Regions from separate parts of the Streptomyces sp. NPDC096152 genome, predicted to be linked through region 1. Evidence: riboswitches for the same ligand, from Rfam matches in the RefSeq annotation. Region 1 holds a riboswitch; the other holds the start of a gene.
What was found. Region 1 has a riboswitch for cyclic di-AMP ahead of ACIQ9G_RS13980 (transglycosylase SLT domain-containing protein). Riboswitches for the same ligand answer to the same signal wherever they lie in the genome.

Region 1 (7,657 bases):
ACGGAGATCCGCAGGTCGTAGCCGCCGGGCTCCTCGTCGGCGTCGTCGAGGTACGGCAGGAGCGGATGGGTGCGCCGAGGCGGTGCGACCCGGGCGTCCTCCAGCGCGTCGAGCGGGGTGATCCACGCCGACACCGAGGTGGCGAAGGACTTGCCGAGGAACGGGCCGAGGGGGACGTACTCCCAGGCCTGGACGTCACGCGCGGACCAGTCGTTCAGCAGGCACAGCCCGAAGACGTGCTCGCGGAAGTCGCCGAGCGGCACCGGCGTGCCGAGCCGCGAGGGCACGCCCACCACGAAACCGACCTCCGCCTCGATGTCCAGCCGGACGGACGGACCGAAGACCGGCGCGGGGTCGGACGGGGCCTTGCGCTGGCCCGACGGCCGTACGACGTCGGTGCCCGACACCACCACCGTGCCCGAGCGGCCGTGGTAACCGATCGGCAGGTGCTTCCAGTTGGGCGTGAGGGAGTCCTCGGCGTCGGGGCGGAAGATCTGGCCGACGTTCCGGGCGTGGTTCTCGGAGGCGTAGAAGTCGACGTAGTCCGCGACGTCGAAGGGGAGGTGCAGGGTCACCGAGTCCAGCGGGTACAGGAACGGCGCGACGGCCTCCTGGTGGGACGGCACCGTCACCCACGCCGTCAGCGCCCGCCGGACGTCCGACCACGCGGTGCGGCCCGCCGCCAGCAGCGGGCCGAGCGTGGGCTGGGCGAGCAGGGAGGCGTACGGCGAGCCGAGCGCCCGCGCCGCCGCGCCCGCGTCGAGGACGTGGTCGCCGAGCCGGACGCCGACGGTCCTCTCCTGCGAGCCCCGCGAGCCCTGCGGACTCTGCGGAGCCTGCGAACCGTGCGGGTTCTGCGAACTCTGCGACCCGGCGCGGGAGAAGACGCCGTAGGGGAGGTTGTGCGGACCGAAGGGGTCGCCCTCGGGGACCTCGAAGGGGGGCATGGAGTGCTTGCCTTCCTCTCGTGCTCTCTCGTGCGCGCAGGGCACGGGACGTCTTCCATGTGGTCGCGCCACACGTTACGGCCGAGTCGGCCGTCTTGGGCAGTGCCTAAAGAGTTTGCAATGTCCGGTTTGGGGTTGTCGGAGCAGTCAATTCCGGCTTAGCGTCCTTTGGGGGACGCGGGCGGGGTGGGTCCGCTCCGTAGGGGGGACACGTGGGGGGACCCGTGGCCAGGAATGCCGCCGGTGTGCCTTTCGAGGCGGACCGTGATGTGCCGGGCCTGATCGTGAAGTTCGGCGACTACCCGCTGCACCACGGAGGCGTCGGAGCGATCCGCAGCCTGGGCCGCCTGGGCATCCCCATGTACGCGATCACGGAGGACCGCTGCACGCCCGCCGCCTCCTCCCGCTACCTCACCCGCGCGTTCGTCTGGCCGACCAGGGGCACGGAGGAGCCGGACCGTCTGGTCGAGGGCCTGCTGCGGATCGGCCGCCGCATCGGCCGGCCCACCGTCCTCGTACCGACCGACGAGGAGGCCGCCGTCCTGATCGCAGAGCACCAGGAGGAGCTCGAGGGACACTTCCTCTTCCCGCCCGTCGCCCCCGGCCTCCCGCGCCGCCTGGCCAGCAAGCAGGGGCTGCACGAACTGTGCGGGGAACACGGCATCCCGAGCCCCGCGGCCGCCTTCCCGGGGTCGTACGACGACATCGCCGCGTTCGCCGAGAAGGCCCGCTTCCCGGTGGTGGCCAAGAACCGTGAGGCGTTCGTACGGCGCAGCCGCCCCGCCGTGAGCGGCACCACGCGGATCACCACCCGCGAGGGCCTGCTGAGGCTCGCCCGTGACTGGGGCGAGGAGCCGGGGGTGATCCTCCAGGAGTACCTGCCGCGGGAGGAGGCCGAGGACTGGATCGTGCACGCCTACTTCGGCGCGGACTCGACCCCGCTGGCGATGTTCACCGGCGTGAAGGTCCGCTCCTGGCCGCCGCACGCGGGCATGACCGCCAATGCCTACGTCGTCGACAACCCGGAACTCGCGGACCTCGCCGCACGTTTCATCAAACAGATCGGCTTCAGCGGCATCATCGACCTCGACCTGCGCTTCGACCGGCGCGACGGACAGTACAAGCTCCTCGACTTCAACCCGCGCATGGGCGCCCAGTTCCGGCTCTTCGAGAACGAGTCGGGGGTGGACGTCGTCCGGGCCATGCACCTCGATCTGACCGGGCGCGCCGTTCCGGAGGGGGAACAGCGGGCCGGCCACCGGTACGTCGTGGAGAACATCGACCTGCCCGCCCTGCTCGCCTACCGCCGCAGTGGCTACACGACGCCGCACGCGCCGGCCCGGCCGAGCGGGACGGAGCTGGCCTGGTTCGCGGGTGACGACCCGCTGCCGTTCCTCACGATGCTCGCGCGCTTCGTGCGGCCGGGCGCGAAGCACCTCTATCAGCTGTGGCGGACCAACCGCCGCGGCAGTACCACCGGTTCGGGCGGCTGACCTGCTCGTTCACCCATCTGCCCGCTGCTCGCGGCCCGGGCCGGCCCACGAAGTGACGAACAGTCCGTCCTGGGGAGGGACTTCGTGAACCAACCGGTAGCAGTCATCGGTGCCGGGCCGTACGGCCTGTCCACCGCCGCGCATCTGCGGGGGCGCGGCATCCCGGTCCGCGTCTTCGGCGAACCCATGGTGAGCTGGCGCGACCACATGCCCGCCGGGATGCTGCTGAAGTCGACCCCGGCCGCCTCGAACATCGACGCCCCGCAGCGCGGCCACACCCTCGCCGACTACTGCGACGCGGCCGGCACACGACGGCTGGTGACGGACGAGGACATCATCCCGGTCGAGACCTTCATCGCCTACGGCGAGTGGTTCCAGCAGCGACTGGTGCCCGACCTGGAGCGGGTGCGGGTGGTCTCGGCCGACCGGCGGCCGGTTGGCGGATTCGAGCTGAAGCTGGACTCGGGGGAGCAGTTCGCCGCCCGCGCGGTCGTGGTGGCGACCGGCCTGTCGGGCCTGGCCCACCTGCCGCCGGAGCTGGCCGGGGCGGCGCCCGACGGTCCCACCCCGACCGGCCCGCTCTCCCACAGCTCCCAGCACCACGACCTGTCCCGGTTCGCCGGCCGGGAACTCGTCGTCGTCGGCGCGGGCCAGTCCGCGCTGGAGACGGCGGTGCTGGCGGCGGAGGCCGGCGCGCGGGTGCGGCTGGTGTCCCGGGGCCGCGGCAAGGTCGCCTTCGGCGCGCCCCCGTGGCGGCAGTCGCGACTGCGCCCCGAGTCGCCCTTCGGCCGCGCCTGGTCCCTGTGGGCCCTCAGCCACTACCCGCACCCCTACCGCCACCTCCCGGCCCGAACCCGCCATTACCTGGTCCGCCGCGTCCTCGGGCCGCTCGGCGCGTGGTGGCTGCGCGACCGCTTCGAGGGCGAGGTGCCGGTCCAGGAGGTCGCCGCCGTCGTCCGCGCAGAGGCCGGGGACGGCCGCCCGGCGCTGACCGTGCGCACCCTCGGCGGCGGTACGCGGGACCTCACCGCGGACCACGTCATAGCCGCGACCGGCTACCGCGTCGACATCGCCGCCATGGACTTCCTCGGCCACGAGCTGCGCACCGGACTGGCGCTGAGCCGCGGCACCCCGAAGCTGGGCGCCGGGTACGTCTCCTCGGTTCCCGGTCTCTGCTTCACGGGTCTGCCCGCGGCCGCCTCCTACGGGCCGGTGATGCGCTTCGTGTGCGGGACGGAGTTCGCCTCCCCGAGGCTGGCCGCCCACCTGGCGGGAGCACACGGCTGAGCACACGCCGCGGGAGTGCGGAGCTGAGCGCACGGGGCGTGAGCGGTGCGGGGGAAGCGGTGCGGGGGCGGGGAGTGGTGCCGTGATCTCGCTCACCCTGAGCCCCAGGCCGCTGCCGCGCCCCCCTCACGCCCGCACGGTCGCGCCGACCGGCACGGGAGGAAGAACCGCCGCGTACAAAGGAGTTCAGGAGGGGCGGGCGGGAATGAGGCGGCCGCCGTCGTCGTCCGGTTCCCGTCGAGTCGGCGGCGCGGCGGATCCGTATTCTCTGATCATGGCCGCCTCCCTCGCATATGCCCTCATCGCCACTGACCTGGACGGAACGCTGCTGCGCGGCGACGACACCCCGTCCGAGCGGTCCCTCGCCGCGCTCGCGCGGGTGGCGGCCGCCGGTGCCCGGCACCTCGTGGTGACCGGGAGGCCGGCGCCGAGGGTGCGGCCGCTGCTCGACGCCCTGGGCACCACGGGCCTCGCGGTGTGCGGCCAGGGCGCGCAGCTCTACGACGCCGGGGCGGACCGCCTGCTGTGGTCGGTCACCCTGGACCGGGAGCCGGCCGAGACCGCGCTCGGCAAGATCGAGGCCGAGGTGGGGCAGGTGTACGCGGCGGTCGACCAGGACGGGGTGGACGGGCTGACTCTGATCGAGCCCGGGTATCTCATGCCGCACCCGACGCTGCCCGCGGTGCGGGTCGACCGGCGCGACGACCTGTGGAGCGCGCCCATCAGCAAGGTGCTGCTGCGCCATCCCGTGCTGTCCGACGACGAGTTGGCGGCCACCGCGCGCGGGGTGGTCGGCTCCTTGGCGACGGTCACCATGTCGGGCCCGGGAACCGTCGAGCTCCAGCCCTGCGGCATCACCAAGGCGACCGGGCTGGCCATGGCCGCCGAACACCTGGGGCTGAGCCGCGAACACGCCCTCGCCTTCGGCGACATGCCGAACGACATCCCCATGTTCCAGTGGGCCGCCCACGGTGTCGCCATGGCCAACGCCCACCCCGAACTCAAGGCGGTCGCCGACGAGGTCACCTTGTCGAACGAGGACGACGGCATCGCCGTCGTCCTCGACCGGTTGTTCCCGGAGCGGTAGGCGCTCCCGGAGGCCCGCCCACCCATTGGCACCTCGGGTGCCGCTGGGCGGCCGCCCCGTCGGCCGGTGGGCGCCGCCGGGGCGCCCACCGTCGTCGGAGCACCCGCCGTCGTCCGTCAGTAGGCGCCGAAGACGTTGTCGATGGAGCCGTAGCGGGTGGCCGCGTACTTGCAGGCCGCCGTGATGTTGGCGACCGGGTCGTAGATGTTCCACGCCGTGCCCGGCACGTGGTAGGCGGTGAACGTCGGGTCGATGACCTGGAGCAGGCCCTTGGACGGGATGCCCGCGAGTGCGTTGGAGTCCCAGAGGTTGATGGCCAGCGGGTTGCCGGAGGACTCGCGCATGACGTTGCGGTAGATGCCGTTGTACGTGCCCGGGATGCCCTTCTTGGTCATGATTCCGAGCGACGCGCGGATCCAGCCGTCGAGGTTGTTCGGGTACCCGAGCGTGCTCGCGGTGGCGGGGGCGGATGCGGTGGCCGCGGACGCGTTGGTCGCGCCGATGAGCGGGAGGGCGAGCACGGCGGCACCGGTGCCGACGGCGGCGAGGGCGCGGGCGAGGCGGGTGGCGCGGGGACGGCGGAGCAGACCCTGGGCAGGCATGGTGAATTCCTCTCCGTCGCCTGCGAGGTGAGCTGTCGGATTCGGGCGGGGAGGCGCCCGGCCGTGCCCCCTGAGGGCACGGCTTCACCCCGAGCCGTTCCGGCGCGGCGTACGACATGCGGTGTGCGACGTACGGCGTCCGGTCCGGCGACTTACCTGGGTCCCCCGCTCCTGCCATGCGTGGTTCGTTCGATGGGTTCGCGGGCGGCGGCAGGATTCGGCGTCCGCCCGGTGGCCGGGAACGTATGCGAGAGCACATGTCCTGAACAAGTAGGCGATTCACAGCTCGTCCCTATTGACCTTGATGTGCGGCTAATAGGGTGCTTGATCCTTTGCGTCCGCACAGGGTCAACTCGCCCGTGAGGAAAGGGGAAGCGCGGGTATGCGGCCAGAGTGAGAGCGAGGAAGGGGTGTGACCCAACTCACGGTTTAAGTGAGCGAAGAGCAATCGCGACCAAGGGGACTTGAGGTCCCAAGATGGACTAATCGGACTCCTTCCGCACGCGTCCACCCGGGTGCTGTCGGACGCCGTCGGCGGGTGGCTCGCGTGTCACCCGGGTGCCACGAGCGTGCCGCGCTGTGAGTCGTTCGGCGGGAGGGTGACGTACGAGTGTGTATGAACGTGGCGTGTGGGGATCAGAAGGGGCGAGTCAATATTTATGCGCTCATATGTATGGATCACTTGCATACCGGGCGTGATCCGATACCGCCTGGCCTGTATAGGTGGGCGCTAGCGGTGATCGAAACGTGACCGGATACGCTGACTTGAGTGAGGGCAGCGACCTATCGACAAACCGTGTAATCGCCAGCAGACACCAGCAGACAGGAGACCCCTCGTGACCGTCGTCGGGCCGTTCGGGCTGAGCGTGCGGGACCAGGCTCTGGAAGCCGATGTCCAGGCCGGATTGGCGGCTGTCGAGGAAGGGCTGCTCGAGGCCACCAAGAGCGAGGTCCCCTTCATCACGGAGGCCGCCCAGCACCTCGTACGGGCGGGCGGGAAGCGGTTCCGGCCGCTGCTCGTGATGCTCGCGGCGCAGTTCGGTGACCCGGAGGCGCCGGGGATCGTGCCCTCGGCCGTGGTCGTGGAGCTCACCCACCTGGCGACGCTGTACCACGACGACGTGATGGACGAGGCCGCGGTGCGCCGTGGAGTGGCCAGCGCGAACACCCGCTGGGGGAACTCGGTCGCCGTCCTGACCGGCGACTTCCTGTTCGCCCGGGCCTCGCAGATCCTCGCCGATCTCGGTCCCGAGGCGGTGCGCGTGCAGGCCGTGGCGTTCGAGCGGCTGGTCACCGGGCAGATCCTGGAGACGGCGGGGCCGCAGGACGGCCGCGACCCGGTCGATCACTACCTGGACGTGCTGAGCGGCAAGACCGGATCGCTGGTCGCGGTGTCCTGCCGGTTCGGGGCGATGATGTCCGGTGCCGACGAGAACGTCGTGGACGTGCTGACCCAGTACGGGGAGCGGCTCGGCGTCGCCTTCCAGCTGGCGGACGACGTGCTGGACATCGCCTCGGACTCGCACGAGTCGGGCAAGACGCCGGGGACGGACCTCCGGGAGGGGGTCGCGACGCTTCCGGTGCTGCGGCTGCGGGAGCGGGCGGCGCGGCTCGGTCTGGCGGAGGACGTCGCGCTGTGCGAGCTGCTGGACTCCGACCTGACCGACGACGACCGGCTCGCGGAGGCGCTGACGGCGCTGCGCGCCCACCCGGCGCTGGAGCAGGCCCGCAAGGACACCGTGCGGTATGCGGAGGACGCGCGGGCCGCGCTGGCCCCGCTGCGGGAGTGCGACGCCAAGGCGGCGCTGATGGAGCTGTGCGACGCGGTGGTGCACCGGGCCGGCTAGCGACGGCCCCCGCACGGAGCCGGGCCCGCGACCTCACGACCCCGCGACCTCAAAGCTCCGCGACCTCAAAGCTCCGCGCCCCGCGACTCTGTGGCCTCAGCAGGTCCCCGCAGTACGGCGTTGTTCACGATGTTCACCCTGAGTGACGGGTGGGATCTCTGTCCAACGAGTCCCGGGAGGCCGGTGCAGGCAGCGCCGGCAGGTCGGCGCTCCCTGCCGTCCCGTGGGCGCCTCGACCCCCGCCCCGCCGCTCCGTACCACCCCCTACGGGGCGGGGGAGACGCAGCCCTCCGGCGTCATACCCCAGTCGTAGGCGGAGTTGAGTCCGCGGTCTGACGCATCCTCACGGCCGATTTGGTCAGATGGAACACACGGACAACACCACTCCTCACCG
Region 2 (7,657 bases), on a different contig from region 1:
CGAAGTCCTCACACGGTCGGCGCGGGGCGCGGCGCCGGGCGGACGCAGCCGGTGCGCGGCCGTCGCGCGCTCGGTGTGCACGGCGGTGACCGTCCGCGCCCGCTCGCCGTCGCCCCGCGCGACGGCGTCCACGATGGCGCCGTGCTCCACCCAGGACTCCACCGGGTCGGCCGGCGCCGCGACCGTGTACATCCAGGAGATCTTGTGCCGCAGCTGGGTCAGCATCGAGGTCAGCGCGGGGCTGCCGGAGGCCTGGGCGAGCGTCTCGTGGAACCAGCCGCCCAGGGAGCGCAGGTCCTCGCTGCTGCCCCTGCGGGCCCGTTCCTGGCCCAGCCTGACCAGGCCGCGCAGGACCTTCAGATGGGCCTCGGTGCGGCGCTGGGCCGCGCGGGCGGCGCCGAGGGGCTCCAGGAGCATCCGCATCTCCAGCAGGTCCGCCGCCTCCTGCTCGGTCGGCTCGGCCACACACGCGCCCGCGTGCCGCCGGGTCACCACGAAACCCTCGGCCTCCAGGGTGCGCAGGGCCTCGCGCACGGGGACGCGCGAGACGCCGTAGCGGCGCGCGAGGACTTCCTCGGTGAGCCGGCTGCCGCGCTCGTGGACGCCTGCGACGATGTCGTCCCGGATCGCCGTGCACACCGAGTGCGCCGGAATACGCATGACCGACCTCCGCCTTAATCCCCGTGAAACGTCGACGATGGACGCCCGTTCCGTGACTCTATTGCAATGAGCCGGAATTTCCGACGGCGGGTCGGAATCCATGGAGTTTTTTTGGACAGCGGGGCGTCCTAAACGCCGAAAGCCCCGGCTGCGAGAGCCGGGGCTTCGGATGCGCGGGAGGCGGGCGGCGCCGGTGCCGCGTCAGACGTCGACGCCGTGCTTGCGGAGGTAGGCGACGGGGTCGATGTCGGAGCCGTACTCCGGGGTGGTGCGGGCCTCGAAGTGCAGGTGCGGTCCGGTGACGTTGCCGGTGGCGCCGGAGAGCCCGATCTGCTGGCCCGGCACGACCTTCTGGCCCACCGAGACGCCGATGGACGACAGGTGGCCGTACATGGTGTACATGCCGTCGGCCATCCTGATCACGACCTGGTTGCCGTACGCCCCGCCCCAGCCCGTGTTCACGACGGTGCCCGTGCCGACCGCGTGGACGGCGGTGCCGCTGGAGGCGTGGAAGTCGATACCGGTGTGGGAGCCGGACGACCACAGGGTGCCGCCGGTCTTGTACCCGGTGGAGACGTAGGAGTCGGAGATCGGCGCCACGAAGGTGTTGAGGCGCTTGCGCTCGGCCGCGCGGGCCGCGCGCTCCTTGGCCTCACGCGCCGCCTCGCGGGCCTTCCGCGCCTGCTCGGCGGCCTTCTCGCGCGCGGCCTCCTCGGCCTGCTTCTGGGCGGCGGCCCGGTGCTGGGCGACGGCCTGTGCGTCGATCTTCTCGGCGACGGAGTCACCGATGGTGACGACCGGGGTGAGACCGGTGTCCTCGGGAGCGGGCGTCTCGGCGGCCAGGGCCGGGGCGGCGGAGAGGGTGCCGAGGACGCCGGAGGTGGTGAGGGCGGCGACGCCCACCGCGCGTGCGGTGGTGCGGTGCATCCGGCTGGGACGACGGTGCTTCCCGGTGGCGCGGGTGAACGCCATGCAGACGTTGTTCCTTTCCTTCCTTCTCGCCTACCGGGTTAGCTGACGGGTTCGGAGCAGGAAGGTCTCCTACGGACCCCCTCGCGGCACGCGCGGGTGTCCGATTCACCCCAGGGACGGTGGGTCCCCGGCTCCCCTGGCTCGCGCCGTACGGGGACTCGGCGATGACTGTCCGGTGCCGCGGGCGCGGCGCGTTGCCTGACGGACAGCCGGACCGACGCTAAACGGGCCCGCTTTCAAATCCCAAACGAATGGTGGGTTTTGTAGCGCAGGACACAGGGCAGAAAGGCAGCCTCTCCCTCAATTCGGACATCAGGGAGCCCCGGTGACACTTCGGCCACCGGGGCTCCCTCACGCGTACCGCTCGCCGGCCGCCCGCGCGGGTGGGTGGGCGCGGACCCGTGCCGCGCGGGCGCCGCGGCCGCCTATTCGGCTGCCACGACGCCGACTTGACCGATGCCGAGGGCCTCGACCGGCTCCTTGATCTGCGCCGCGTCACCGACGAGGACGGTCACCAGGCGGTCCACCGGGAAGGCGTTGACGACCGCCGCGGTGGCCTCCACCGTGCCGGTCGCGGCGAGCTGCTGGTACAGCGTCGCCTGGTAGTCGTCGGGCAGGTGCTGCTCGACCTGGTCGGCCAGCGTGCCCGCCACGGCCAACGCCGTCTCGTACTTGAGCGGTGCCACGCCCACCAGGTTCTGCACGGCGACGTCCCGCTCGGCGTCGGTCAGACCGTCGGCGGCGAGCTTGCGCAGGACCGTGAACAGGTCCCCCAGCGCCGGGCCGGTGTTCGGGGTGTCGACGGAGCCGCTGATCGCGAGCATCGAGGCGCCCGAGCCGTCGGGAGCGGAGCGCAGCACCTGGCCGAACGCCCGCACGCCGTAGGTGTAGCCCTTCTCCTCGCGCAGGACGCGGTCCAGACGGGAGGTGAGGGTGCCGCCGAGGCAGTAGGTGCCCAGCACCTGGGCGGGCCACACGCGGTCGTGCCGGTCGGGGCCGATACGGCCGATGAGCAACTGCGTCTGGACGGCGCCCGGGCGGTCCACGATCACCACGCGGCCGGTGTCGTCGGCGGTGACGGGCGGCACGGGCCGCGGCTTGGCCTGCGAGCCGCTCCACGCGCCCAGGGTCTCGCCGAGCAGCGCGTCGAGGTCGATGCCGGTGAGGTCGCCGACGACCACGGTGGTGGCCGTGGCGGGGCGGACGTGGCGGTCGTAGAAGGCGCGGACCGCCGCCGAGTCGATGGTCCGGACCGTCTCCTCGGTGCCCTGGCGCGGGCGCGACATGCGCGAGGAGGCCGGGAACAGCTCCTTGGAGAGCTCCTTGGCGGCGCGGCGGGACGGGTTGGCCAGCTCGTGCGGGATCTCGTCGAGCCGGTTGCGCACCAGCCGCTCGACCTCGCTCTCGGTGAAGGCGGGGGCCCGCAGCGCGTCGGAGAGCAGGCCGAGCCCCTTGGCCAGGCGCGACGCCGGGACCTCCAGGCTCAGGCGGACGCCGGGGTGGTCGGCGTGCGCGTCGAGAGTGGCGCCGGCGCGCTCCAGCTCGGCGGCGAACTCCTCGGCGGAGTGCTTGTCGGTGCCCTCGGAGAAGGCCCGCGCCATGATCGTGCCGACGCCGTCCAGGCCGGCCGGCTCCGCCTCCAGGGGCGCGTCCAGCAGCACCTCGACGGCGACGACCTGCTGGCCGGGACGGTGGCAGCGCAGCACCGTCAGACCGTTGTCCAGCGTCCCGCGCTCGGGGGCCGGGAACGCCCACGGCCTGGCCTCGCCCGCCTGCGGCCGGGGGTGGAACTCCATCGTGGCGAGCTCGGTCACTTCGCCGCCTCCTCGGTGTCGTCGGTGGCCGCGGCGTCCGCGCCCTCGGTCTCGGCCGCGACCGGCTCGTAGACGAGCACCGCGCGGTTGTCGGAGCGCAGGCGGGCCTTGGCGACCTCCTGGACCTCCTCCGGCGTGATCTCCAGAACGCGGTGCACGGCGGTGAGGGCGAGCTGCGGGTCGTCGAACAGGACGGTGTAGCGGCACAGTTCGTCGGCGCGGCCCGCGACGGTGCCGAGCCGGTCCAGCCACTCGCGCTCCAGCTGGGCCTGGGCCCGCTCCATCTCCTCGGCGGTCGGGCCCTCCTCGGCGAACCGGGCGAGCTCCTCGTCGATGGCGGCCTCGATGACCGGGACCTCGACGTCACCGGAGGTCTTCACGTCCAGCCAGCCCAGGGAGGGCGCGCCGGCCAGCCGCAGCAGGCCGAACCCGGCCGCGACGGCCGTGCGGTCCCGGCGCACCAGCCGGTTGTAGAGGCGGGAGGACTCGCCGCCGCCCAGGACGGTCAGGGCCAGGTCCGCCGCGTCGCACGCGCGCGTGCCGTCGTGCGGCAGCCGGTAGGCGGCCATCAGCGCCCGCGCCGGGACCTCCTCCTCGACGACCTCGCGCAGCTGCTCGCCGATGACCTCGGGCAGGGAGCCGTCGCGGGGCTGCGGCTTGCCGTTGTGCGAGGTGATGGAGCCGAAGTACTTCTCGATCCAGGCGAGCGTCCGCTCGGGGTCGATGTCGCCCACCACGGACAGGACGGCGTTGTTGGGCGCGTAGTACGTGCGGAAGAACGCGCGCGCGTCCTCCAGCGTGGCCGCGTCCAGGTCGGCCATCGAGCCGATGGGCGTGTGGTGGTACGGGTGGCCCTCCGGGTAGGCGAGCGCGGTGAGCCTCTCGAACGCGGTGCCGTACGGAACGTTGTCGTAGCGCTGGCGGCGCTCGTTCTTGACGACGTCCCGCTGGTTCTCCATCGACTCCTCGTCGAGGGCCGCGAGCAGCGAGCCCATACGGTCGGCCTCCAGCCAGAGGGCGAGCTCGAGCTGGTGGGCGGGCATGGTCTCGAAGTAGTTGGTGCGCTCGAAGCTGGTGGTGCCGTTCAGCGAGCCGCCCGCGCCCTGCACCAGCTCGAAGTGGCCGTTGCCCTTCACCTGCGCGGAGCCCTGGAACATCAAGTGCTCGAAAAGGTGAGCCAGACCGGTACGTCCCTTGACCTCGTGGCGGGAGCCGACGTCGTACCAGAGGCACACCGCCGCGACCGGGGTCAGGTGGTCCTCGGAGAGCACCACGCGCAGGCCGTTGGCCAGGCGGTGCTCGGTCGCTGTCAGGCCGCCGGAGCCTGCCTCGGCTGTGGCCGTGTGACCCTTGGGCATGTACGTCCCTTCGATCGCGGTGGCGGTCGTCGAAACCGCCGTTTTCCTGCCGTCCTGCCACTGTATGCAAGCGCGCGCACGCCTGGCGAAGTTCCCGGAGGTCGTACGCCGAGAGCGAGCACGGGAGGGCGGGCCGAAAGCGAGAGCGGGGTGCCGCGCCGCGCACGCCCCGCGGGTGCCGCAACCGTCGCCTCGCCACCCCCGGGGGGCGGCTCCGACGGCCCCTTGGAACCCCGGGTGAAGCAACGGGTGCCGGGTCCTGGTCCGCACTGTCAGTCGCGCGGTCCACAATGGTCCGCGTCAGATCCCGTCAACGCTTCAGCAAGGAGCCGGCAGCGATGGCCCGCCGCAGCACGAAGACCCCGCCGCCCGACGAGCCGTACGAGGAGAGGATCCTCGACATCGACGTCGTCGACGAGATGCAGGGCTCCTTCCTCGAGTACGCGTACTCGGTCATCTACTCGCGCGCCCTGCCGGACGCCCGGGACGGCCTCAAGCCGGTCCACCGCCGCATCGTCTACCAGATGAACGAGATGGGCCTGCGCCCCGAACGCGGCTACGTGAAGTGCGCTCGCGTCGTCGGCGAGGTCATGGGCAAGCTCCACCCGCACGGCGACGCGTCGATCTACGACGCCCTGGTGCGCATGGCGCAGCCCTTCTCCATGCGGGTGCCCCTGGTCGACGGTCACGGCAACTTCGGCTCCCTGGGCAACGACGACCCGCCCGCCGCCATGCGGTACACCGAGTGCCGCATGACCGAGGCGACGAGCCTGATGACGGAGTCGATCGACGAGGACACGGTCGACTTCGCGCCGAACTACGACGGTCAGGAGCGGGAGCCCGTCGCCCTGCCCGCCGCCTTCCCGAACCTGCTGGTCAACGGCGCGTCGGGCATCGCGGTCGGCATGGCCACGAACATGCCGCCGCACAACCTCGGCGAGGTCGTCGCGGCCGCCCGCCACCTGATCCGCCACCCGAACGCGGATCTGGACGCCCTGATGAAGCACGTCCCGGGCCCCGATCTGCCCACCGGCGGCCGGATCGTGGGCCTGTCCGGCATCCGCGACGCCTACGAGAGCGGCCGGGGCACCTTCAAGATCCGCGCGACGGTCACGGTGGAGACGGTGACGGCGCGCCGCAAGGGCCTCGTCGTGACCGAGCTGCCCTTCACGGTCGGCCCGGAGAAGGTGATCGCCAAGATCAAGGACCTGGTCGGTTCCAAGAAGATCCAGGGCATCGCCGACGTCAAGGACCTCACCGACCGCGAGCACGGCCTGCGCCTGGTCATCGAGGTCAAGAACGGCTTCGTGCCCGAGGCGGTCCTCGAGCAGCTGTACAAGCTGACGCCGATGGAGGAGTCCTTCGGCATCAACAACGTCGCGCTGGTGGACGGCCAGCCCCTGACGCTGGGCCTGAAGGAGCTGCTGGAGGTCTACCTCGACCACCGCTTCGAGGTGGTGCGGCGGCGCAGCGAGTACCGCCGGGGCAAGCGGCGCGACCGGCTGCACCTGGTCGAGGGCCTGCTCACCGCGCTGGTGGACATCGACGAGGTGATCCGCCTGATCCGCTCCAGCGAGAACTCCGCACAGGCCAAGGAGCGCCTGATGCGGCGCTTCTCGCTGAGCGACGTCCAGACCCAGTACATCCTCGACACGCCGCTGCGCCGTCTGACCAAGTTCGACCGCATCGAGCTGGAGGCGGAGAAGGACAGGCTCATCGCGGAGATCGAGGAGCTGACCCGGATCCTGGAGTCGGACGCGGAGCTGCGCAAGCTGGTCTCCGCCGAACTGGCGGCGGTGGCGAAGAAGTTCGCCACGCCCCGGCGGACTCTGCTGCTGGAGGCGGGCGCCGCCCCGGCCACGGCCGTGTCCCTCCAGGTCGCGGACGACCCGTGCCGGGTCCTGCTGTCCTCGACGGGCCTGCTGGCCCGCACGATGACCGACGAGCCGCTGCCCCACGAGGGCAGGCGCCACAAGCACGACGTGATCGTCTCGGCGGTCCCGGCGACGGCCCGGGGCGAGGTGGGCGTGGTGACCTCCTCCGGCCGGCTGCTCCGGCTGAACGTCGTGGACCTGCCCCAGCTGCCGGAGTCGGCCACCGCGCCGAACCTCTCCGGGGGCGCGCCGCTCGCCGAGTTCGTGTCCCTGGAGGACGACGAGACCGTCGTCTGCCTGACCACCCTGGACGAGTCCTCGCCGGGCCTGGCGCTGGGCACCGAGCAGGGTGTGGTCAAGCGCGTGGTGCCCGACTACCCGGCCAACAAGGACGAGTTGGAGGTCATCACCCTCAGGGAGGGCGACCGGATCGTCGGCGCGGTCGAGCTGCGCACCGGCGAGGAGGACCTGGTCTTCATCACCGACGACGCCCAGTTGCTGCGCTACCAGGCCGCGCAGGTCCGTCCGCAGGGCCGCCCGGCCGGCGGCATGGCGGGCGTCAAGCTCGCCGAGGGCGCCAAGGTCATCTCGTTCACGGCCGTCGACCCGGCCGCGGACGCGGTCGTCTTCACGGTGGCCGGCTCGCGCGGCACGCTGGACGACTCGGTCCACACCACGGCCAAGCTGACGCCGTTCGACCAGTACCCGCGCAAGGGCCGGGCGACCGGCGGGGTCCGCTGCCAGCGGTTCCTCAAGGGCGAGGACTGCCTGTCCTTCGCCTGGGCGGGGCCCATCCCGGCACGGGCCGCGCAGAAGAACGGCACCCCGGCCGAGCTGCCGGAGACGGACCCGCGCCGCGACGGCTCGGGCGTGTCGCTGGCGAAGACGGTCGCGGCGGTGGCGGGGCCGGTCTAGGCCTGTCCGGCGGTTCAATTCGCAGAGAGGCAACGGCGCGTCATCAGCGCAGGTGAGCGGGGGC

Region 2: linked by a shared signal. The riboswitch ahead of ACIQ9G_RS32090 (M23 family metallopeptidase) and the one ahead of ACIQ9G_RS13980 (transglycosylase SLT domain-containing protein) in region 1 are both predicted to bind cyclic di-AMP.

Annotation. Positions count from the first base shown of each region.
Region 1 is NZ_JBIWFW010000003.1:817,081-824,737, reverse strand. Features, by position in the region: gene fahA (fumarylacetoacetase) at 1-947, opposite strand, end outside; gene ACIQ9G_RS13995 (ATP-grasp domain-containing protein) at 1,193-2,440, shown strand; gene ACIQ9G_RS13990 (FAD-dependent oxidoreductase) at 2,525-3,727, shown strand; gene ACIQ9G_RS13985 (HAD family hydrolase) at 4,002-4,814, shown strand; gene ACIQ9G_RS13980 (transglycosylase SLT domain-containing protein) at 4,931-5,416, opposite strand; cyclic di-AMP (ydaO/yuaA leader) riboswitch at 5,421-5,550, opposite strand; gene ACIQ9G_RS13975 (polyprenyl synthetase family protein) at 6,253-7,263, shown strand.
Region 2 is NZ_JBIWFW010000011.1:83,253-90,909, forward strand. Features, by position in the region: gene ACIQ9G_RS32085 (GntR family transcriptional regulator) at 1-660, opposite strand, end outside; gene ACIQ9G_RS32090 (M23 family metallopeptidase) at 862-1,632, opposite strand; cyclic di-AMP (ydaO/yuaA leader) riboswitch at 1,646-1,806, opposite strand; gene ACIQ9G_RS32095 (M16 family metallopeptidase) at 2,058-3,446, opposite strand; gene ACIQ9G_RS32100 (M16 family metallopeptidase) at 3,443-4,804, opposite strand; gene ACIQ9G_RS32105 (DNA topoisomerase (ATP-hydrolyzing) subunit A) at 5,143-7,593, shown strand.